One region of the Treponema rectale genome, then DNA from elsewhere that is predicted to be linked to it. Evidence: riboswitches for the same ligand, from Rfam matches in the RefSeq annotation. Region 1 holds a riboswitch; the other holds the start of a gene.

What was found. Region 1 has a riboswitch for cobalamin ahead of HNP77_RS11800 (hypothetical protein). Riboswitches for the same ligand answer to the same signal wherever they lie in the genome.
Region 2: another riboswitch for cobalamin. It lies ahead of HNP77_RS01880 (hypothetical protein); the one in region 1 lies ahead of HNP77_RS11800 (hypothetical protein).

Annotation. Positions count from the first base shown of each region.
Region 1 covers NZ_JACHFR010000005.1:12,158-23,160, reverse strand. Annotated here, with positions in the region: gene carB (carbamoyl-phosphate synthase large subunit) at 1-1,591, opposite strand, end outside; gene HNP77_RS11800 (hypothetical protein) at 1,720-3,678, opposite strand; cobalamin riboswitch at 3,756-3,899, opposite strand; gene HNP77_RS11795 (carbamoyl phosphate synthase small subunit) at 3,950-5,068, opposite strand; gene asnB (asparagine synthase B) at 5,052-6,842, opposite strand; gene iorA (indolepyruvate ferredoxin oxidoreductase subunit alpha) at 7,165-8,946, shown strand; gene HNP77_RS11780 (indolepyruvate oxidoreductase subunit beta) at 8,972-9,538, shown strand; gene HNP77_RS11775 (class I adenylate-forming enzyme family protein) at 9,847-11,003, opposite strand, start outside.
Region 2 covers NZ_JACHFR010000001.1:442,600-453,602, reverse strand. Annotated here, with positions in the region: gene aroF (3-deoxy-7-phosphoheptulonate synthase) at 1-750, opposite strand, end outside; gene HNP77_RS01890 (thiamine diphosphokinase) at 1,043-1,678, opposite strand; gene HNP77_RS01885 (TonB-dependent receptor domain-containing protein) at 1,678-3,516, opposite strand; gene HNP77_RS01880 (hypothetical protein) at 3,671-4,225, opposite strand; adenosylcobalamin-variant (AdoCbl-variant) riboswitch at 4,292-4,382, opposite strand; gene HNP77_RS01875 (hypothetical protein) at 4,462-5,805, opposite strand; gene HNP77_RS01870 (hypothetical protein) at 5,978-6,613, shown strand; gene HNP77_RS01865 (pallilysin-related adhesin) at 6,640-8,121, opposite strand; gene HNP77_RS01860 (aspartate aminotransferase family protein) at 8,181-9,338, opposite strand; gene argB (acetylglutamate kinase) at 9,352-10,260, opposite strand; gene argJ (bifunctional glutamate N-acetyltransferase/amino-acid acetyltransferase ArgJ) at 10,293-11,003, opposite strand, start outside.

The DNA of each region.
Region 1 (11,003 bases):
TCGGCCCTGAACCAAGAACAACAATTGTACCCTTACTGTCTTTTTTACGTGTCTCGGCAAGGAATTTCTCGGCTTCATTTTCTCCCCCCGCAGTTGAATAAAAATACGGAGTCTCAGCTTCAAACTCACCGGCACATGTATCAACCATCTTGAAGGAACACGGAGAATATAATTCTGATGAAGATTCAGCAATCTTCTCCAGCTTCCACAAAAACCATCTGTCTATTCTGGTAACTTCATGAATTTCATCAACAGACATAAGGTGCCGTTTAAGAGCCTGATAAATTGCAAAGATTCTCTGATCCGTACACTGAGATACTCTTTCTTTTATTTTTTCATCAAACTCTTTTTCAAACAGAGGAAGATTTAAATCCTTTACACCGAGTTCAGCTCCCCGGACAGCTTTAAGTATTGCCTCTTCAAAATTCTGACCGATTGCCATTACCTCCCCTGTTGCTTTCATCTGAGTTCCGAGCTTACGGCTGGCATACACAAATTTATCAAACGGGAACTTCGGCATCTTTACGACAACATAATCCAGCACCGGTTCAAAACAGGCTTTTGTTTTTTTCGTAACAAAATTAGGAATTTCATCCAGAGTAAAGCCTACTGCAATAAGAGCTGCAACTTTTGCAATAGGATATCCGGTAGCTTTACTTGCCAGTGCAGAAGAACGGGACACACGGGGATTTACTTCTATTACTGCATATTCAAAAGTATCAGGATTAAGTGCAAACTGACAGTTACATCCCCCTTCTATTTCCAGTGCCGAAATTATATTTAATGCTGCAGAACGAAGCATCTGGTATTCTTTATCAGCAAGAGTAACCGTCGGAGCAATTACAATTGAATCCCCTGTATGAACTCCAACCGGATCAAAGTTTTCCATTGAACATACAGTAATTACATTTCCCTTACTGTCCCGCATAACTTCAAACTCAATTTCCTTCCAGCCGGAAATACATTTCTCTACAAGTATCTGATGAATAGGAGAACGATGCAGACCATTATGAGCAATTTCATCAAACTCAGCCCAGGTATTTGCAATACCGCCTCCGGTGCCTCCCAGAGTAAAAGCCGGACGTATGATTGCAGGAAGTCCTATTACGTTTTTTGCAAAATCAAGGGCATCTTCATAAGAAGTAACAACTTTTGACGGAATGCACGGTTCTCCGATAGATTCCATCGTATCTTTAAACATCTGCCGGTCTTCCGCCTTATCGATTGTCAGAGGCCTTGCCCCTAAAAGTTTTACCCCGTGACTTTCAAGAAAACCTGACTTTGCAAGTTCCATACTCAGCGTCAATCCTGTCTGTCCGCCCAAAGTAGAAAGAAGTGAATCAGGTTTTTCTTTTTCTATTATTCTCTGTAAAGTAGTAAGGGTAAGAGGCTCAAGATAGATTTCATCAGCCATGGTCCTGTCGGTCATAAGAGTTGCCGGATTAGAGTTTACAAGACATACTTCAAGGCCCAGAGACTTCAAAGCCTTACATGCCTGATTTCCTGCATAGTCAAATTCTGCAGCCTGACCTATTACAATCGGGCCGCTTCCAATAATCATTACCTTGCGGATGTCGTTATTCAGTGGCATTTAGAACTCCAAAAAAAAATGGCGACACCATCACTAAAGACAGTGTCGCCATCGACTTAAACTAATATATCGGAATTAATTATTTTTGTAAACTCCAAAAAGCCGGCTTTATCTATAACTCAGCCGGTTCATTCTGCAGTAAAATGCCTTAAAATTGATTCCGCATCTTTTGCGGAAATAACATAATTTCCAATTATTGAATATGTATCAGAGTATTCATCTTCCTCTTCATCATAATCCCAGGTGCCTTTTGTAAATGACATGCACCAGCCCATATATTCAACATCAGCAAGCTGCAGTTCATAAAAGTCCTTTACAGGATATGATACTTTTCCTGGAGTCCTGTCATCAGAAAGCCAGAGATAGTCATTTACTTCCATTTCCATTCTGCCATCACCGGCAGGCATGCTTAATGATTTACCATTTCCCTTTTCCCTGAAGACTGCCGTAAAACTATCATTTCCTGATTTTACATCAATACTGTCCCCTTCTCCCGTGATAAATAAAGAATTCTCATTACCTTTAACGATTTCACACCAGAACGAAGAATCTTTCGAAATAAGATTTTTCTGTGATTTTCCAGTCTTACAATCATCAGACTGATAATCATAAACAGCAGGACATTCAGTTAAGAATGATTCCAAAGGTAGTTCAAAATTTACATAGTTTTTAGTTCCATCCGGTTTATTTATATAATACCAGACAGAGCACAGATAATTCTGCCCGTCTTTTTTTACAAGATATGCTTCCCGGTTAGGATTAGTTTCATCATCATTCCACAGCGTCCAGGATGCTCCGTCAACAATTTCATAAATACTTTCATTCCATTGAATTGTAGTTTCTGTAATCTCAAGATATCCTTTATCTTTGCTGTAGAATTTTCCCGGTCTTGTATATACAGAAGCCTGAGCAGGTTTTTCTTTTACAGAGAGATAGAACTCATAACTTTCCAGCGAAGGTTTATAAGAATCATTCAGTTTATACACAAAAGAATCTTCTATTGAGGTAATTGAATTCGTACTGTACCACCAGTAGTCAGGAATCATATTTTCAGGAAGATTTATTTTAGATTCAATCTGATTTTCTTCATAAATTTCTTTCCAGCTTTTATTTACAGGAAGATCAGATTCAAATTCAACTGAATAAATAAGTTCTCCTTTTTCTACGATACACCAGCCGTTTTCATCTTTTGAAGGATTACCGAAATAAAATTTATAGCTGTATTTTATTTTAGAAGTTGCAGGTCCTGTAAAAGTGTCCTTCATATTAAGTTCTGCATTCAAAGCTTCATAAGGAGAATTCTTCCAGTCAGAAGACCAGGCAATTTCCCAAATCGATCCCGGCTTTGCAGTAAGCGTCATGTGAGACCAGAAAAGTCCCTGCTCAGAAATAAAAGGCTCTTCTCCCGTAATTCCAGGATCAATTGAACCGGAAGCATCCTTTTGAGAAGAATGTGCCAGCAGAAAATCATATTCAGCCTTTTCTTCATCATAAACCGCATTAAGAACATTCGCATTCCAGTAATGCAAATCGTCCTTATGCAGATTAATTTTCGCTCCCACATTAAGTGCAATTCCTGTTGAATCAAGAGTGTAACTTCCATCAAAATTTCTGAGATAATCGGTTTCCAGCGCTGCTACTTTTGAAGAATCAAAGGAAGATGCCGAAACCCCTTCATAACAGGAAAGACTGCTTAAGCTGATTTCATCACTTTGAATGCAAAGCAGTCCATTTTTAAGACCGATTTCTACTGAAAAGTTTTTTCCTATTTCTCGAATATCTGCAGACCATACAATTTCTGCATCAAAGCTCGTATTCTCTTTTGGTACAAGTTTAATCCAGCGGCTTGTATTCAGACCGTCAGGTAAATAATTAAGATAAAGTTCATCTGAGACTTCCAGAAAATCGATGCGCACATCATCTGTAAACCAGGCAGTATCATTAAGTACCGCAGGCTGCAGATACGAAGTTTCGTTATTGTCTTCAGGATCTGAAGAATCAGAATCGCATGCAGAAAAAAACGTCAGACATAAAACTGCAAGCAGGCCTTTAAAAATGGCACGGCGAGAAAATTTAAAATGTTTCATTAATTCCTTCCCGGGAACCGAAACTGCGCAGTTCCCAAAAATAAGAGTTAACCTTTCATACAAAAGGCTGTACCAAAGTTTCCGGACTTACAGTTTTTATTAAAAACAAATGAGCCTTCCCAAAACATTTTAAAAGCTTCAGTGGCTGTTTTCATCTGCCGCATTTTCCAATGCATACTGCATACCGTTGCGCATTCAGTTCAGGCCTCTCACCTGATTCCATTGAAATACAGAAGGAATATAACACAATAAACGTTTCTTGTCAGTGTTCTTAAATAATCCTTAAAAACCTGTCAAACAAAAAATTTGTATCATGAGGACCACCGCATGCTTCAGGATGAAACTGAACGCTAAATGCCGGAATATCGGTATACTCCACGCCTTCACAAGTTCCATCATTTAGATTTACAAAAGTTTCTTTTGCAAACGAAGGCAGCGACTCTGTTTTTACAGCATATCCGTGATTCTGACTGGTAATATAAATACGTCCGGTCTTCACGTCTTTTACAGGATGATTGCCACCTCTGTGTCCATATTTAAGCCTGCAGGTTTCAGCACCCCTGGCTAAAGCCAGCATCTGATGACCAAGACAGATTCCAAAAACAGGAATCTTTCCATAATCACAAATTTTTTTTATTTCTTTAATTACGCCGACATTCTCTGCAGGATCTCCCGGTCCGTTACTGAGCATAATTCCATCCGGATTCAATTCAATTATTTTTTCTGCGGAAGTATCATAAGGAACCGTAATGACGCTGCAGCCTCTTTTTTCAAGTTCCCGCTGAATATTTGCTTTTGCCCCGAAATCAAAAAGTACAACTCTTTTACCCTTACCTGCTTCACATTTGCAGTCAGAAACAGACTGCACGTTTTTTACAGCATCAACAATTTTATACTTCCTGATTTCTTCAAGACATTCTTCCAGTTTAGTTTCATCTAAATTACCATCCGGCAGAAGAAGTTCAAGCATATCTGCACCGCTTAAAATCATTCCATTCATAACTCCGCTCTCCCGAAGTTTTTTCGTAAGGGCACGGGTATCAATTCCGCAGATAGCAGTAATATTCTGCTTTTTCAAAAATTCATTCAGGCTGGATTCACATCTAAAATTACTTGGACCATCACAAAGTTCCCGCACGATATAACCGCGGACGTATGATTTTTTACTTTCAAAATCTTCCGGGATTACACCATAATTTCCAATCAGCGGAAATGTCTGCGTAACTATCTGACCGAAATAACTTGGATCCGTAAGAGTTTCAAGATACCCGGTCATACCTGTCGTAAATACAGTTTCTCCAACAATCTTTCCCTTTACACCGGCAGCTGCACCTTCAAATACAGTTCCGTCTGCAAGTATAAGATAAGCTTTATCATTTATAGGAATCATTATGTACTCCGTTTATTGCGCGACCACTTGGTTCATCCATATTCTTCCATGCTGCATCCCACTCCAGTGCCTTCGCCGTAGAGCAGGCAACCCCGGCTTCATGAGGAACGCATTTTGCAGCACTGTCACTAGGAAACAGTCTGCTGTAAATCTCTCTGTAATAATACTCTTCTTTTGTCTTAGGAGGATTTACAGGAAAACGATTTTCACGGCGGGCAAATTCTGCATCACTTACTTTTTCTTCCGTAATGCGTTTTAAGGTATCAATCCAGTTATAGCCTACTCCATCAGAAAACTGTTCCTTCTGCCTCCAGCAGATATCTTCAGGAAGCATATCCTCAAAAGCCTTTCGTAAAATCCACTTCTCCATTCTCTGATGAGTACCGCCATTTTTTTCAGAACCATCAGAAAGTAAAATAATATTCATTTTGTCTTCAGGATTCAGTCTCATTGCAATATCAATAAAATCTTTATCAAGGAACGGAACGCGGCCTTCAACTCCCCAGGCCATAAGGGATTTATTTGCACGCAGACAGTCATAAAGATGAAGCTTACTCATTTTTCTAACAAGCTCTTCATGAAACTCTTCAGCATTCGGAGCCTTATGAAAATAAAGATAACCGCCAAAAAGTTCATCACTGCCTTCACCGGAAAGAACCATTTTTATTCCCATGGATTTTATAACTCTGGCAAGCAGGTACATCGGAGTACTTGCACGCACTGTTGTAATGTCATAAGTTTCAATATGATAAATTACATCCGGCAATGCATCCAAAGCTTCCTGTATAGTAAAGTGAACTTCATGATGAACCGTACCGATATAATCAGCAGCTTTTTTTGCAGCAACCAGATCAGGACTTCCTTCAAGACCTACCGCAAAAGAATGCAACTGCGGCCACCAGGCACTTTCCTTACTGTCACTTTCAATTCTTTTCTTCGAATACTTCTGTGTTATTGCCGCAATAATCGAAGAATCAAGTCCGCCGGAAAGAAGAACTCCATAAGGAACGTCACTCATAAGCTGAGCCTTAACTGCACTTTCAAGACCATTTCTTACTTTTTCAATAACCTCAGGATTAATTACCCTGCCCTTTTTATCCGCAGCACACTGATTATTCTTTACAGCCTCATAACTTTCCCAGTCACGATAATACCACTTCACCGGAGAAGAATTCTTTTCTCCTGACCACAAATAGCATCCGTTTGGAAATTCTTCGATAGTAACACATTCACCTTCCAGAGCTTTCAGTTCACTGGCAACATAATAATGACCGTTTTTATCCCAACCCTGATATAAAGGAATTACACCAATCTCATCACGGGCAACCAGATAAACATCCCGCTCGCTGTCATAAAGTGCAAAGGCAAAAATACCGGAAAGCTTTTCAATCATTGAAGAAAAATCAAAGCCATTCTGAATACATTCTTTATAAAGAGGAATAATAACTTCACAGTCACTTCCTGTCCTGAAGTGATACTTATCTCCTATAGCTTCACGGATTTTCTTGTGATTATAAATTTCACCATTTGCCGCAAGAATGATTTTTCCATCATCACTCACAAGAGGCTGTTTACCGGAAAGTGGATCTACAATACTAAGCCTTTCATGACTGAGTATCGCATTTTCTCCAGTATATACACCGCTCCAGTCCGGACCACGATGACGAATCCTTTTAGACATTTCAAGTACGTGAACGCGAAGTTCATCACGAAGACCTTCTGCAAGCGGCTTACCGCCGGAATTTAAATCAAATGCACCTACAAATCCACACATCCTATCAGCGCTCCTTAAATTTTGGCAAAAAAAAATGGCGACTCCGCTAAATACGAAGTCGCCATCGACTTTTTCAATGTAGCATTTTTTTACGCTTATGGGAAGTAGAAGTAATATTAAAAAAAATTATTTTTTCTTCTATATATTAGCTTAAATACATAGACAACAGACTCTCCGTACTGACAAAAAAAACACCCTTATGTTATAATTGGCAGTATCTCTAAAAATCCTCCTGAATGAATTTTAGAGATGCCCTAAAAAATCATTTTATAATTAAACAGAAAGTTTTTCTTTTTTCAAAAAAATTCGAGGTTAGAAAAAAATGAAACAATTAATGCTAGGAAATGCCGCAGCAGCCAGAGGTCTTTACGAAGCAGGCTGTGAATTCATTTCAAGTTATCCCGGAACACCAAGTACAGAAATCACAGAAGAAGCTGCAAAATTCAAAGAACTTTACTGTGAATGGGCTCCTAATGAAAAAGTAGCAATGGAATCAGCATTCGGTGCCTGTCTTGCCGGAAGACGTGCTTTCTGCGGAATGAAACACGTAGGACTTAACGTTGCAGCAGATCCTCTTTATACGATGAGCTACACCGGTGTTAATGCAGGTCTCGTCATCGGTGTTGCAGATGATCCGGGAATGCACTCATCTCAGAATGAACAGGACAGCCGCCATCATGCAATAGCAGCAAAAGTTCCTATGATTGAACCAAGCGACTCTGAGGATGCACGTAATTTTGCTGCCCTTGCTTTTGAACTCAGCGAAAAATTCGATACACCTGTTTTATACAAAATGTGTACCCGTGTTGCCCACAGTCAGAGCATCACTGATACAGCAGAACGCAAAGTTCCTGAACACAAAGCTTACGAAAAAAACATTCAGAAATACGTAATGGCTCCTGCAAATGCAATCAGACGTCATCCTTTTGTTGAACAGAGAATGAAGGACATTGAGGCATGGAGCGAAACAAGCGGAATTAACCGCATAGAAAAAGCATCCGGTTCAGGCTCAGAAAAAATATTTGATGTACCTGCTTCAAAAATCGGTATCATTACTTCTTCTACAAGCTATCAGTATGTAAAAGAAATTCTCGGAGACAGCGTAAACATTCTTAAGCTGGGAATGGTTAATCCTCTTCCTGCAAACATGATCCGGAACTTTGCAAAAGGTCTTGAAGCCCTTATCATTGTTGAAGAACTTGATCCGATCATCGAGCAGTTCTGCCGTGGTCTTGAACTTGGAATAAAGATTTACGGAAAAGACATCCTTCCGATATGCGGAGAATTCAGTCAGAATATTGTAGCAGCAGCATTCAAAAAAGAAGTTCATTCAGGAAAAAAACTTAACATAAACATTCCTGTACGCCCTCCGATTATGTGTGCAGGATGTCCTCACCGCGGAATGTTCTATGCACTGAACAAACTTAAAGTAACTGTATTCGGAGACATCGGATGCTACACCTTAGGTTCAGTTGCACCACTTTCAGCAATGGATGTAACCCTCTGTATGGGTGCTTCATTCTCAGGACTTCACGGATGGAATAAATCAACCGGAGCAGATCATGAGAAAAAATCAGTTGCCGTAATCGGAGACTCAACCTTCATGCATTCCGGAATGACAGGTCTTGCAAGCATTGCCTACAACCAGTCAAACTCAACAGTTATCATTCTCGACAATTCAATAACCGGTATGACAGGTCATCAGCAGAATCCTACAACCGGAAAAAATCTTTACGGAGATCCGGCAGGCAAAGTAAATCTTGAAGCTCTTGCCCGTGCAATGGGAATCAACAGAGTCCGTGTAGTAGATCCATACAACATGGCTGAATGTGAACAGGCCGTAAAAGAAGAAATTGAAGTTGAAGAACCAAGCCTTATCATAAGCCGAAGACCATGTGCCCTTCTTAAAGAAGTAAAACACAATCCGCCCCTTGTTGTTGATGAAGCAAAGTGCCGTTCCTGCAAAATGTGTATGAAAATAGGCTGTCCTGCCATCGCAATGAAAAACGGAAAAGCAAAAATTGACAGCACTCTCTGTGTAGGCTGCGGCGTATGTTCACAGATGTGTAAATTCGATGCATTAAAAGGCACCTCAAAAAACTAAATAAGGCAGTATGGAGATTAAAACTATGGTAAAAAATATAATGATAGTTGGTGTCGGCGGTCAGGGAGCACTGCTTGCATCTAAAACTTTAGGACAGGTACTGCTCGATGCAGGTTTCGACGTAAAAGTAAGTGAAGTTCACGGAATGAGCCAGAGAGGCGGTTCTGTTGTTACTTACGTACGTTATGGAGACAAAGTATATTCACCTATAGTTGATAAAGGAGAAGCAGACTTTATCGTATCCTTTGAACTTCTTGAAGCAGCCCGCTACACAGAATACTTAAAATCAGACGGACAGATTGTCGTTAACACACAGAAAATTGATCCTATGCCTGTCATCACTGGAGCTGCAGAATACCCGGAAAACCTTGAAGAAACAATGAAAGCTGAAGGTTTTAAGGTTGATGCTTTAGACTGTCTTACTCTTGCACAGAAAGCAGGAACTGCAAAAGCAGTAAACATAGTTCTCATGGGAAGGCTTTCAAAATACATGGATTTTTCAGAAGAAGCCTGGCTGTCTGCAATCGAAAAACTTGTAAAACCGCAGTTTCTTGAGGTTAACAAAGCTGCATTCAAGCTTGGAAGGGGATAACCAATAAGTATGAGTCATTGCCGTGCTCGACACCCTGTCATTGCCGCACTCGACAGCCTGTCATTGCCGCACTTGATGCGGCAATCTCTTGTATTGAGGGGGTAGTACAAACCTAAAAACGGCTGTGTCAAGGCTTTAAGCGTTAGCGTGCCTTGACTCGACGTATTGTAATTAAATAGATTTTCGGGTCGAACCCGAAAATGACAGTTTTTAAACTTATTGGTCAGCCCCTTAATTAATCCATAAACAAAAAAGGCTTTAAGATGCATTTACTTCCTGCATCTTAAAGCCTTTCTTTTTTTATTCTTTTACTCACCGCTTGTCATGCTTGCAAACGGATCTTCAGTTCTATACATCTCCCTGAGTTTAGGTTTTTCAATCTTTCCGGTAGGATTTCTCGGAACCGGAGCAAAAATAATTTTTCTCGGTCTCTTATATTTTGGAAGTGCCATACAGAAATTATTTACATCTTCTTCAGTACACTTAAATCCCTGCTTTACTTCAATAACAGCTGCAGCAATTTCTCCAAGACGTTTATCAGCAAGTCCGATAACGGCAACATCCTTTACAGCTTCCATTTTATGAAGGAAGTCTTCAATCTGGACAGGATAAAGATTTTCTCCGCCGGTAATAATTACATCCTTTTTACGGTCAACCAGATAAATAAATCCGTCATTGTCCATCTGAGCCATATCACCGGTATAAAGCCAGCCGTCATTATCCATTACTTCAGCCGTAGCTTCAGGATTTTTATAGTAGCATACCATTACGCCAGGTCCCTTAACGGCAAGTTCCCCTACCTGTCCCTGAGCAACTTCCTTTCTTTTTTCATCTACAATCTTCACCTGCCAGCCATATCCGGCAATTCCAATAGCACCGATTTTATGAGTATTGCCAATTCCAAGATGAACACACCCCGGCCCAATACTTTCAGAAAGACCATAGTTTGTATCATAGTCATGATGAGGAAAATATTTCTTCCAGTCCTCAATCAGTTTTTTAGGAACCGGCTGAGCTCCTATATGCATCAGGCGCCACTGCTCCAGATGATAATCAGAAATCTTCAATTCTCCGCGGTCAAGTGCATCAAGAATATCCTGTGCCCACGGAACAAGAAGCCATACAATTGTACAGCGTTCATCAGAAACAGCTTTTAAAACCGTTTCAGGTTTTGTTCCCCTGAGCAGAACCGCTTTTCCTCCGCTTATAAGCGAACCGAACCAGTGCATTTTTGCACCGGTATGATAAAGAGGCGGAATACAAAGAAAAACATCATCCTTAGTCTGACCGTGATGTTTCTGTTCAACAGCCGCAGAATGCATCAGGGCGCGGTGTTTATGAAGAATAGCCTTAGGAAATCCAGTTGTTCCGGAACTGAAATAAATCGCACCGTCATCATCATCTGAAATTTCAACATCAAGATTTGCTGAGGAATAATTCATTGCCGACATGAAATAGCTTTCCG
Region 2 (11,003 bases), on a different contig from region 1:
ATATCCGTCATAAGTACGGATTCCCCTTTCACAGAGGATAACCTGTTCAGTTCCGTTTGCCATAATATATTCAGCACTCATCAAAAGTTCCTGGATAGTTCCGGAAAGTCCTCTTTTAAGCAGGACCGGCTTTCCGAATTTTCCGATTTCCTTAAGAAGATCAAAGTTCTGAAAATTGCGGGCACCAACCTGAATTAAATCTACGTTTTCAAAATACTTAAGTTCCGAAGCACTCATAAGTTCTGTACAGATTGGAAGTCCTGTTTCTTTTTTTGCCTTTTCAAGAATACGGATTCCTTCAGGTCCCAGTCCCTGAAATGAATACGGAGAAGTACGCGGCTTGTAGGCACCGCCACGGAGAATACGGGCACCGGCTTTTTTTACGGCCAGTGCTGCATCGATAAGCTGTTTTTCATTTTCTACAGAACACGGACCGGCAATAAGCGGAACTGTTTTTCCGTCACCGATAAAACATGCAGTACTGCCGTCTCCGCCAATCTTTACTACTGTATTTTCAGGATGGAAGGAACGGCTTGCCATTTTATAAGGAGCAGAAACGCGCTCTGCACTTTCTACAATCTCATTTGCCAGAAAATCTTCCGGATCAAGTTTTGAAGTATCACCTAAAAGACCAAGTACAGTTTTATCCACACCTTTAGAAACATGTACGTCAAGGTTCTTTTCCTTTACATCCGAGATGAAAGAATCAATCCTGTCCTGACTCACACCGCTTTTCAAAATAACTATCATTTTGCACCTCCGTTAATTTACATGACAGCCTTAGAAACAAAGACAAATAAAAAAAAAGGAACCTTCTTTTTAGGAAGGTTCCTGTAATTTCTTGCTTTAAGAATCGCACAAGCCTTTATGCAGTCCGCCTTTTAGCAAGGAAACCTTCCTGAATGCCGAGAAAATAATAAAAGCTAAAGTAAAAGTAAGCCAGCATGGAGAGAAAGTTAGACTGAGCCCGACGGGTCGTTGTGTTATTCATAGTCAAAAGGATACTAAAGACAGTAACACTTGTCAAGTAAAGAATTTTTTATCACCGTACTTTTACCACAAGAACGCGCCCCTGCCCTGCACTTACCGATGCGGTCTTTCCGGGAAGAACTTCATTACTTACCCCTATCTGAAAACTGCTTTTGAGCACCGCATTTTCAAGAGGATATTTTGCATTTTTTATGCATACACCGCCTGCATCCCCATCCACTGTAAGTACGGAAAAAAAAGAATAATTATCTTCTATATAAATTGGATTTTTTCCTGCAATCTCCATCAATGAATAATCATCTGCCAGCACAGCCTTTTTATGAAGATCATCCAGGTACAGAAGAACTCCAATATTTGCAAAAGCATGGTCAAAGCGAAATCCCATTGCTCCCGTCAGAAGGAAATCATCAAATCCTTCAGAGAGAGCAAACCTTACAGCAGCAAGAGTATCAGTATCATCTTTTTCTCTGGGAAGAGAAATAACCCTGCATTGAGATGACCACCTTTTATAATCCTCATCTGAAACGGAATCAAAATCCCCTGTCATAACATCAGGTTTTACGCCGAGAAAATCTGCATGCCGGAGACCGCCGTCACAGAATATAAAAAAATCATCCTTCTTCAGCAGGCTTTTGATAAAAGCATAATCGTTTATAATGCCTGCTGAAACTATAACACACCTGTTCATTACCACTTTGTCCTGAGTCCAAGGGTAGCACTTATTCCAGGCATTGGATAGGAGTCCACGGCTTCATATTCAGTATCAAGAATATTCTCTGCCCTGAAATAAACTGTAAAATGCTCAAATCCCTCATAGGATAGATTTAAATTCACCAGTGAATAAGGCTCCATGTAAGAAACATTCAAATTTGACTTATATCTTTTTCCTATGTAATTCCATTCGGCAGCAAAACGGAAATCAAAAAAATTAACGACAGTACTTACGGCACATGTCCAGTCAGGAGTCCACATAATTCTTTTTTTATATGTGAGTTCGTTGTCCTTATCCAGAAGAGCAGAATACAGGTACTCTCCACTGGCTTTTACTTCAAGAATGCCGTCAAAGAAAATTTTTTCAGTCCTCAAATCAAGACCGCAGTAAAAAGCACTGGCTACATTCTGCGGAGTCAATATTCCTTCACTTGAAGCCCACTGAATTTTATTCTCATAATAATTCGTAAAAAAACATGCACTTAAAGGAATAAATTTTTTCCAGTTAACGGTAAATTCTCCTCCCCAGCCTTCTTCAATCTTAAGATCAGGATTTCCCCGGGCATAGGAAGATTCCCAGTACAGATCGTCCATATTAGGAAACTGCACCATGCGGTATGCATTAACAATAAAATCAGCATACTCTGAAGCAATCTTAACCCCTGCTTTAGGAATGAAGGCAGCATTTGAACCGCAGGTTTTTACCGCAAGAGGAAGAGTAAAAATTACATGTTTTGAAAAACGGAACACAGATGTTTCTTTTACCGTAAAAGAAAACTGAAGATGCTTTCCGTCATCAGTGGAATCAAGATTAACTGCATCTAAAGTAAGGCCGGCACTTTGGGTATAGAAGTCATTAAAATCAGCCTCCGCATAAGAAGCATACCGGAACGTATTTATTAAATGCAGGCTGGAAGAATTGCTTTCATCATAGTTTCTGCGGTTAAAAATCCATGCCCCGCTGTTTTCAAGCCGGAAAACATTTTTTACGGCAGGATTAACGAGAGAAAAATTTACCATTGCATTTAAGTCTTTCTGCACGCCTTCAGAAACAGATGTCGAAGTTCCGGGACAGTTTTTTATTCCGTCATAAAAAAGAACTCCACCTGTAAAAGAAGAACCGTTTCCAAAAAAATGAGAAACTTTTGCATCTCCGTGAAAATCTTTTACCAGAGCATTATCTCTTGTAACAAGCTTATTCATATAGTTTCTGAACTGAAACCTGTTCTGAGCATAAGTACCCCGGAGATTAAGCTTAAGAAAAGTACTGTCTAAAAACTGATGGGAAATTCCGGCACTCTGGCTGAAGGTATCGGCAAAGGATTTTTCATTAAAGAAACTCTTAACAAAAGAATCAGTCGTTACGGAAGTACCCAGGGCCTGTTTTTTTGTAGTAATATAAATTGTTCCTGCAACAGAGCCTTCGTCACTGACCCCTTCAGTAAATCCGCCGCGGACAATTTCCATCCGCTCAATATCATTGATGTCTATTGAAGTAAAATCAAAAGTTCCGTACTGAGCATTGTTTACGCAGATTCCGTCTATTACAACCCGTACAGTCTCATCAGTAAAGCCCCGGATCTGAGGTTTTGCTTCAAGTCCATAGGGACCGTAACTTAAAAGCTGCATTCCTTCAGACTGAAGAAAATCTACCAGACTTTCCGTATGAGACTTCTGTATGTCCTGTGAATTAAATACCTGCCTCTGCTCCACTTCAGGAGATTCAATAAATGTATAAATGTGTCCCAGATTTATGTCTTCTTCTTCAAGGGGGGTACGCTGCGAATCCCCCTGCGCGTCCACGTCGTTTGCCACTACCCCCTCTGTGGAGGAATTTTCCTCAACGCCCCTCTGAGCATAAACGGAAGCAGAAACAGAATTTTCCTGAGAAAAAAAAGGATAAAAAACAAATGCCGCCGTAAAGAAAAATACGGCGGACTTATGAGAAAAAATACGCAAAGCTGGCTGATTATTCTGTTACTTTTGTGAAATCAGTAAGATAAGTAAAATAACCTGAATCCGGAGTAAATCCATTAACAGCTTCTTCAAGAGAATCAAAGCAATAATAGTCACTGCTGTCTGCAGCATAATATGCATCACACATTGTTACGCTTGAAGATGTTAAATTCTTATAGTAAACACCATACCATTTTCCAAGATAACTTGATGCATCTTTATCTGAATATGTAAAATTACTTGTATTAGTAATCTTGTAATAAAGGAATCCTTCTGTATCAGAAATTTTCCTCTGGTAAACTGTTGATTCCTGCATACCATAACTTGAAGTCTGAATATAATCAGCACAACAATAAGCATCATAAGTTGAATATGTATTCCACTTTTTAACAGAATCAGCCCACTTTACTCCATAGAGAAGACTGTCAGACTGTAATGGAGTTACATATACATAAACATTTTCAATCTCACTGTCATCATCAGTCTTACAGCTGACAAAACCAAAAACTAAAGAGAGAGCAAGCGCAGACAAAAATGCGCGTCCAAAAGCACGAAGTGCGTTTTTCATAATAACCTCATTTCCCCAGAGTGTTGCGTAGGGATAAAGAAAAATAACCTTTCATACAAAAGGCTGCCGTCAGAAAGCATTCGGACTTCTGCTTAAAACAGTTACCGTTCCGCGTCGAGCCAGTGAATTTCACACTGTTCCCTTTCTGAGTGCACGGTCAATATAACAAAAAACACAGTGTTTGAAAACACTGTGTTTTTTGTCACGGTTAATTTCTTATGTCAAATATGTTCAGATTAGAAAAGATATGTAACATATACACCGCTTGACCAGCAGCCGCGGCTTACTCCGTCAAAGGCAGTGCGTTCTTCAAGATTAAGGTAAACAGTAAAGCTTGTGTGTGCATCAAAGGCAATGTCAACTGCAGGACGTACGTTTATTACGTGACCTCCGTCCCAGTCTTTTGTAGCATCATTATCTTCCCATCTCTTGTCATCAGAACCGTTTGCAAATGATCCCCATACGCTCAAACCAAAATCGCGGTTAATCTTTAAAGAAAGAAGGGCTCCAGTGTACCATGCAAAAGTATAATTATCATTTTCAAAGAAGTTTACGCCAAGTTCAGGACGAAGTGAAATTTCTGTATTAGGAATTACAAAAGTAATTGCAGCACCGGTTCCGTATGCCTGATCCTCATCTTCATCAGTATTAAGGGAATCAGCGGCAAAATATCCTTCAAGAATAAAGTTTTTATGTCCTAAAGTAACTCCGGTATAGAAGTTTCCGTGATCATCAAAAGCCCCTTCATATGCAGCAGAAATGCTGAGCCAGTCAACAGGAGCAATTTCAATTCCAAAGTTAACGGCAGGATCATCTGTATTAAATCCGTTAGGAATTGCAGCACCAAGCTGGAATGTAAAATCTCCGTTATAAAAATAACGGATACCCATGGCACGCTTTGCATATTTGTTTGCATAGTGAACGAAACCTACAACATCAGCACTTCCCGGTGCATCAACAGAATACTTATAGGAATTTGCAGTCTCTGAAGAAGTCTGGGCTCTTGATCCGGAGCGGTCATCATAAGTTGTAGAAAATCCTCCCTGACGTACATGTGCGGAACTTTCCCAAAGCCAGCCGCCGTAACTTGGAGCAGGTCCAACCTTCCAGTTAAGTTTTGTTCCCACACCGAAATCAAAATTTTTTGAAGGATGCCAGATAAAGTTTACATAATATGAATCCTGAATGACATTGCTTACATTTACCTGATCATTGTAACCTAAAAGAAGGGCTGCTGCAGAAACCTTGTTGTCTCCGGCATAAGCGGTTCCTCCGCGGGTTCCGTAATGAAGGGTAAGAGGATTTGCATTTGAAGTTCCAAATACAAAATTATCTACATCTCCTTCATTATCATAGTTTGCAAGAAAACTCCAGTTTAGCATTCCTTCAATAGTGAAGCTTGCTACATCAAATCTTGCCTGAAAAGTATCTGTAAATCCATGAAACATGGTATCTGCATTCAGAGGAGATCCAAAACCTGTCCAGGCAGTATTTTTCATTCCCTTTTCCGTCATTACCTGAGCAGAAACAGCTGAAGAAATCACAGCTGCCAGAGCAGCACAAAGTAAAAGTTTTTTCATTTCAATACTCCAGAAATTATAGTTTAAAGCAGTGCAATAAAATCACTTCCGCAATTTTTTGCAAATACGTTCAAATTTAAGCGTTTCTATTGGAAATAGTCAATCTTATACTGTATACTGATTCGAAGGAAAGTTAAAAGTCCATCTAAAAAACCGAATAAGGATTATAAAAATGAAAAACGTAATCAAGACAGCAGCAGTTCTCAGTTTAACAATTGCAGCAGCATCCTGTGCATCCGGCAGTCACGGAAATGTAATTCAGACAGAAGATGAAGTTTTTGCAATTGCCATCAACAATCCTGTTCCTGAAGGTACAATTGAACTTCTGGACAGTTTTGAAGACGGTAACTTCTGGCAGAATTCTACAGATGACGGTTATTCAATGGAAACTGACCTCAGTTCAGAATGGTATTCAGAAGGCGCTTCCAGTGCAAAATGGAATTTCAAGGCAGTACCTAAAACAGAAACCGCAGTTTATTACTGTGATGCCCTCAGTGACAGAAACTGGGAAGGTGCAAAGGCCATAATCCTTGACATAAACAATACGACATCAAAGACAATTCAACTTTACCTGAAAATAGATTCCGGAAGGCGTCCCGTGGAATATGCCGTTACTGCCCCTGTTGCAATCGGAACAGGAACAAACACAAATGTCTATTTTGATCTGGAACACCAGCTTACCGATCTTGAGGGAAATTCCATTCCTCAGATTCAGGAAATAACAAACGTCAGAAAACTCAGCATAATCCTTATGGGTAAAACAAAAACCGGAAGTGTATTTACTGACAATATACGTCTTGTCCGGTAGCAGTTCCCGCAAAAATGCAGTTTCTTTTACTCTCCCGAATCTTTCAGGAGGGTAACCGAACGTTCATCTGTAGCATAGGCTGAATCCGGAAGCACACGGTAAGGCTTAAACAGAAGAGACGAATTAGAAGAATCTGTATAAGTTATTTTATACATTCCCTTAAATAAAGGAGAAGCTCCTGAGGAACGGAACTGAATGTAATCCTGTTCCTTCAGGGTAACTTTTGTATAAAAGCCGCTGTCACTTATAATATCACCTTCTGCAGTATAGGAGCCATTCTTAAACACGACAACAGTATCATCTGCCATTCTCCAGGAAGGAACGCTTTCAAGAATCTTTATGAAGCTTTCGGATTTTTTTGACACATTCATATCATAGGTTCTGTCCTGAGAAAACTTTTTATAAACTCCATCCCAGACATTGTTTTCTGAAATAAGCATGCGCACGTCATCCTGAATACGGATATTAATTTCATCAACACTTCTTAAAGAAATATCAATGCGCCTCTGAAGATTCTGAATTTCCTGATTTACACTGGAAAGATAAATTCCGTTCCTGCGCAGATCGCTGCGAATCCAGTTATACACTTCCTCTATGTCTGAGCGGACAAAAATAATTTCTTTCTGAAGATAATCAAAATAAAGATAATATAAGGAAGAACTGTCACTTTTATACCAGAGGCCCTCAAGAAATCCTGCAAAAGTCTCTACAGTGCCATCCTGAATTTTTGCCAGTTCCTTACGGGTAATATTGCTTCCTGCAACCCTTATTGTCTTTATCTGAACATACTGCCGGGATTCCCTGTCCCAGTCATAGCAGATCTGAAGCTGATCCATACTGCCAGGGCGCGCACTGTCCGAAGTATAAACCCATATAGGATAACTTGCACCGTTTGCATTGGACCTGTCATAGTTTTCATAACGGTCCGCCTGCTGTATGAAAATGGTTCCGTCACCCCTTAAATCGGCAATCTGATTTACATTTATTCCGCCTACGCTTCTGTCAGTAATAATGAATGCCTGAAGGACTGCTTCAGAATTCTCAGAAAATCCCTGATAAACAAGAACGTTCTTATGTTCTCCTACAAGATCTATTCCGGTATACGTAAAGGAAGTTGTCTGTGTTATCGGTGTAGCAATTACAGCCTTGCGTTCATATTCAGAAACAGCCTTATTATATATTCCTACAATAAGCTGAATATAAGGACTTGAAGAAGACTTTACGGCATTTACCTGATCCTCAAGCCCGTCTCCGTTAAAATCCATACTGACGACTCCGATAAGCGTTTCGTCTGTTTTAAGCTGAATAAGGGAAACTAAGGCAGTTTCTTCTACAGAGGAAACTGAATCAAGTGACTTTACAGAGGACTTTGATTTTCCGTCACTGAGAGAGAAACCGCTGGATCTATATGAAGCATCATCTTTAGAAAACTGTTTTGTTATAAAAAAAACGACAGCCGCGCAGGCTGCCGTCATAACAATCAAAAAGGCTGCTAATCTTCTACGCATGAGCAAATAATACTAGACCCATGTGTATTTTTCAACAGCCTTTATTAAAGTTAAAAAACTTAAGCTTCAAGCCCGGCCTTCAGAATTGCAAGACCGGCATCAATTTCCTTCATCGTAATATTGAGGGGAGGAACAAGGCGGACTACATCAGAACCAGCTGTTGAAAAAAGAAGACCGTCAGCAAGACATTTCTTTTCAACTGCGGCAGGATCTTTATTAACCTGTATTCCAATTACAAGACCTTTTCCCCTGACGTCAACTACACACGGAAGATTCCAGCCTTTTACGGTATTACGGATATACTCACCCTTTCTGAGAACGTCTTCCATAAACCCGGGAGCAGTAAGGGTTTTAAGTACAACTCTTCCAGCTGCACAGGCTAAAGGATTTCCGGCAAAAGTAGACTGATGATCCCCCGCCTTAAAGACATTTCCATTTCCGCGGTAAAGACATGCGCCCATAGGAACACCGCCCGCAATTGCCTTTGCAAGAGTTACAACCTCCGGATTAATACCAAGGGCATCACTGGCAAGAAGGGCACCAGTTCTTCCCATACCGGTCTGAACTTCATCACACATTACGATAGCTCCAGCCTTACGAGCAAGTTCCGCAGCTTTCTGAGCCCATTCCTTTTCAACAGGAATAACTCCGCCCTCACATTCAACAGGTTCAAAGAAAAGGGCTGCAGTAGTTTCGTCAAAAGCATTTTCAAGCCCTTCATAATCATTAGGCTCTATTGTTTTAAACCCCTGTACGTAAGGTGCAAAATCCTCAGGATGAAACCTGTCCTGACCTGTAGCAGTAAGGGTTGCAAGCGTTCTTCCATGAAAAGATTTATTCAGTGTAACGATTGTCTTTCTTGAAGAACCGCCGTTAAGCTGACCATATTTGCGGGCAAGTTTTATGGCTGCTTCATTTGCTTCTGCCCCGGAATTACCGAAATACACACCTTCAAAACCTGTTGCAGCAAGAAGTTCATCTGCAAAGGCAAGTCCCACATCACTTGTAAAATAGTTACATACATGAATCTGCTTTTTTGCCTGGGCAGCCACTGCCTTTACAAGAGGCTTGTAATTGTGTCCCAGACAGTTTACGGCAATACCTGCAAGAAAATCGATATATTTCTTACCATTAACATCAGTAAGAACAGAGCCCTGCCCTTTTACAAAAGTAACGTCAAAACTTCCGTAATTATTAAGAACTTTTGGATTTCCCATTTTAACTTCTCCATTAATAAATCATAGTTCCGATACCGCGGTCACTGAACATCTCTATAAGAAGGGAATGAGGAACACGGCCGTCAATGATATGAGTTCTCGGAACGCCGCCATTACGTGCAAGCATGCAGCACTCAATCTTAGGAATCATACCGCCGGCAATAATTCCGTCCTTTATAAGTGAATCCACATCCTGAATGTGAATGCGCTGAATAAGGGAAGAAGGATCATTTACATCCTTAAGAACTCCAGGAACATTTGTAAGCTGAATGAATTTCTCTGCTTTAAGAGCTATGGCAATTTTTGCCGCAGCTGTATCAGCGTTAATGTTATAGCGGGCATCATCACCGTCTTCACCCAAAGCAACAGTAGAAACAACAGGAATGAAATTCTGTGCAAGAAGCGACTGAATTATTTCAGGATGAACTTCAGTAACTTCACCGACAAAACCAAGATCCGTACCGTCCTTACTGATTTTCTTAGCCCTTAAAAGACCTGAATCAACACCAGAAAGACCGACAGCCTTACCCCCCTGCTGAAGAAGTATACCTACTATATCCTTGTTCAGTTTTCCTGTAAGAACCATCTGTACGATTTCCATGGTTTCTGCATCAGTGTAGCGGAGACCGTTTATAAACTTGCTTTCCTTACCGACACGGTCAAGCATGTGGTTAATTTCAGGACCGCCGCCATGAACCAGAACAACATGAATACCAATCGTATTAAGAAGAACAATATCCTCCATAACGTCATGTTTCAGGTCTTCGTTAAGCATGGCATTTCCGCCGTATTTTACAACTACGACTTTTCCGACCCAGTGCCTGAAATAAGGAAGTGCCTGAACAAGAACATTTGCCCATCCTGCATTATCAAGTCTCGGATCAATCGATTTTTTTTCTATTTCGTTATCAATATTTTCCATAAAAATACCTCTTTCCGGCTTAAAACAGCCTTTTATGTACGGTAATCACCGTTAATCTTTACATAATCATATGTAAGGTCGCAGCCCCATGCAGTACCGCAGGCATTTCCGTCCTTAAGCGTAACATTGATTACAACTTCATCTTCTGAAAGAATCTTTTTTGCAAGATCCTCATCAAAATTCAATGGAACTCCATTTTCAAACACTGTAATTGAAGTCTTTTTACCGGTCTGCTCACCAACAAAGTCCGTAAATCCTGTACGCTGAGCTCCCTCGGCACTTTCAAAAGCAACAGTAGTTGTTTCTGGAGTAAACTGCTCTCCGGAATATCCCATAGCACAGAGAATTCTTCCCCAGTTTGCATCTTTACCGAAAAAAGCAGCCTTAACAAGACTGGAAGAAATTACTGACTTGGCAAGACGGCGGGCTGTCGGAACATCACAGGCTCCACTGACATTGCATTCAATAAGGCGGGTTGCCCCTTCTCCGTCCCCTGCAATTTTTTTAGCCATCTGCGTATTGATTGCATTAAGGGCTTCATAAAAAGCGTCAAAATCCTTTCCTTCTGAAACTATTTCTGCATTACCGGCCATACCGTTTGCAAGAATGGTAAGGGTATCATTAGTAGAAGTATCACCGTCAACGGAAACACAGTTATAGGTTCCTTCAATACTCATGCGCAAAGCCTTTTCGAGCATGGCAGAACTGATGGCACAGTCTGTAGTCATGAAACTGAGCATGGT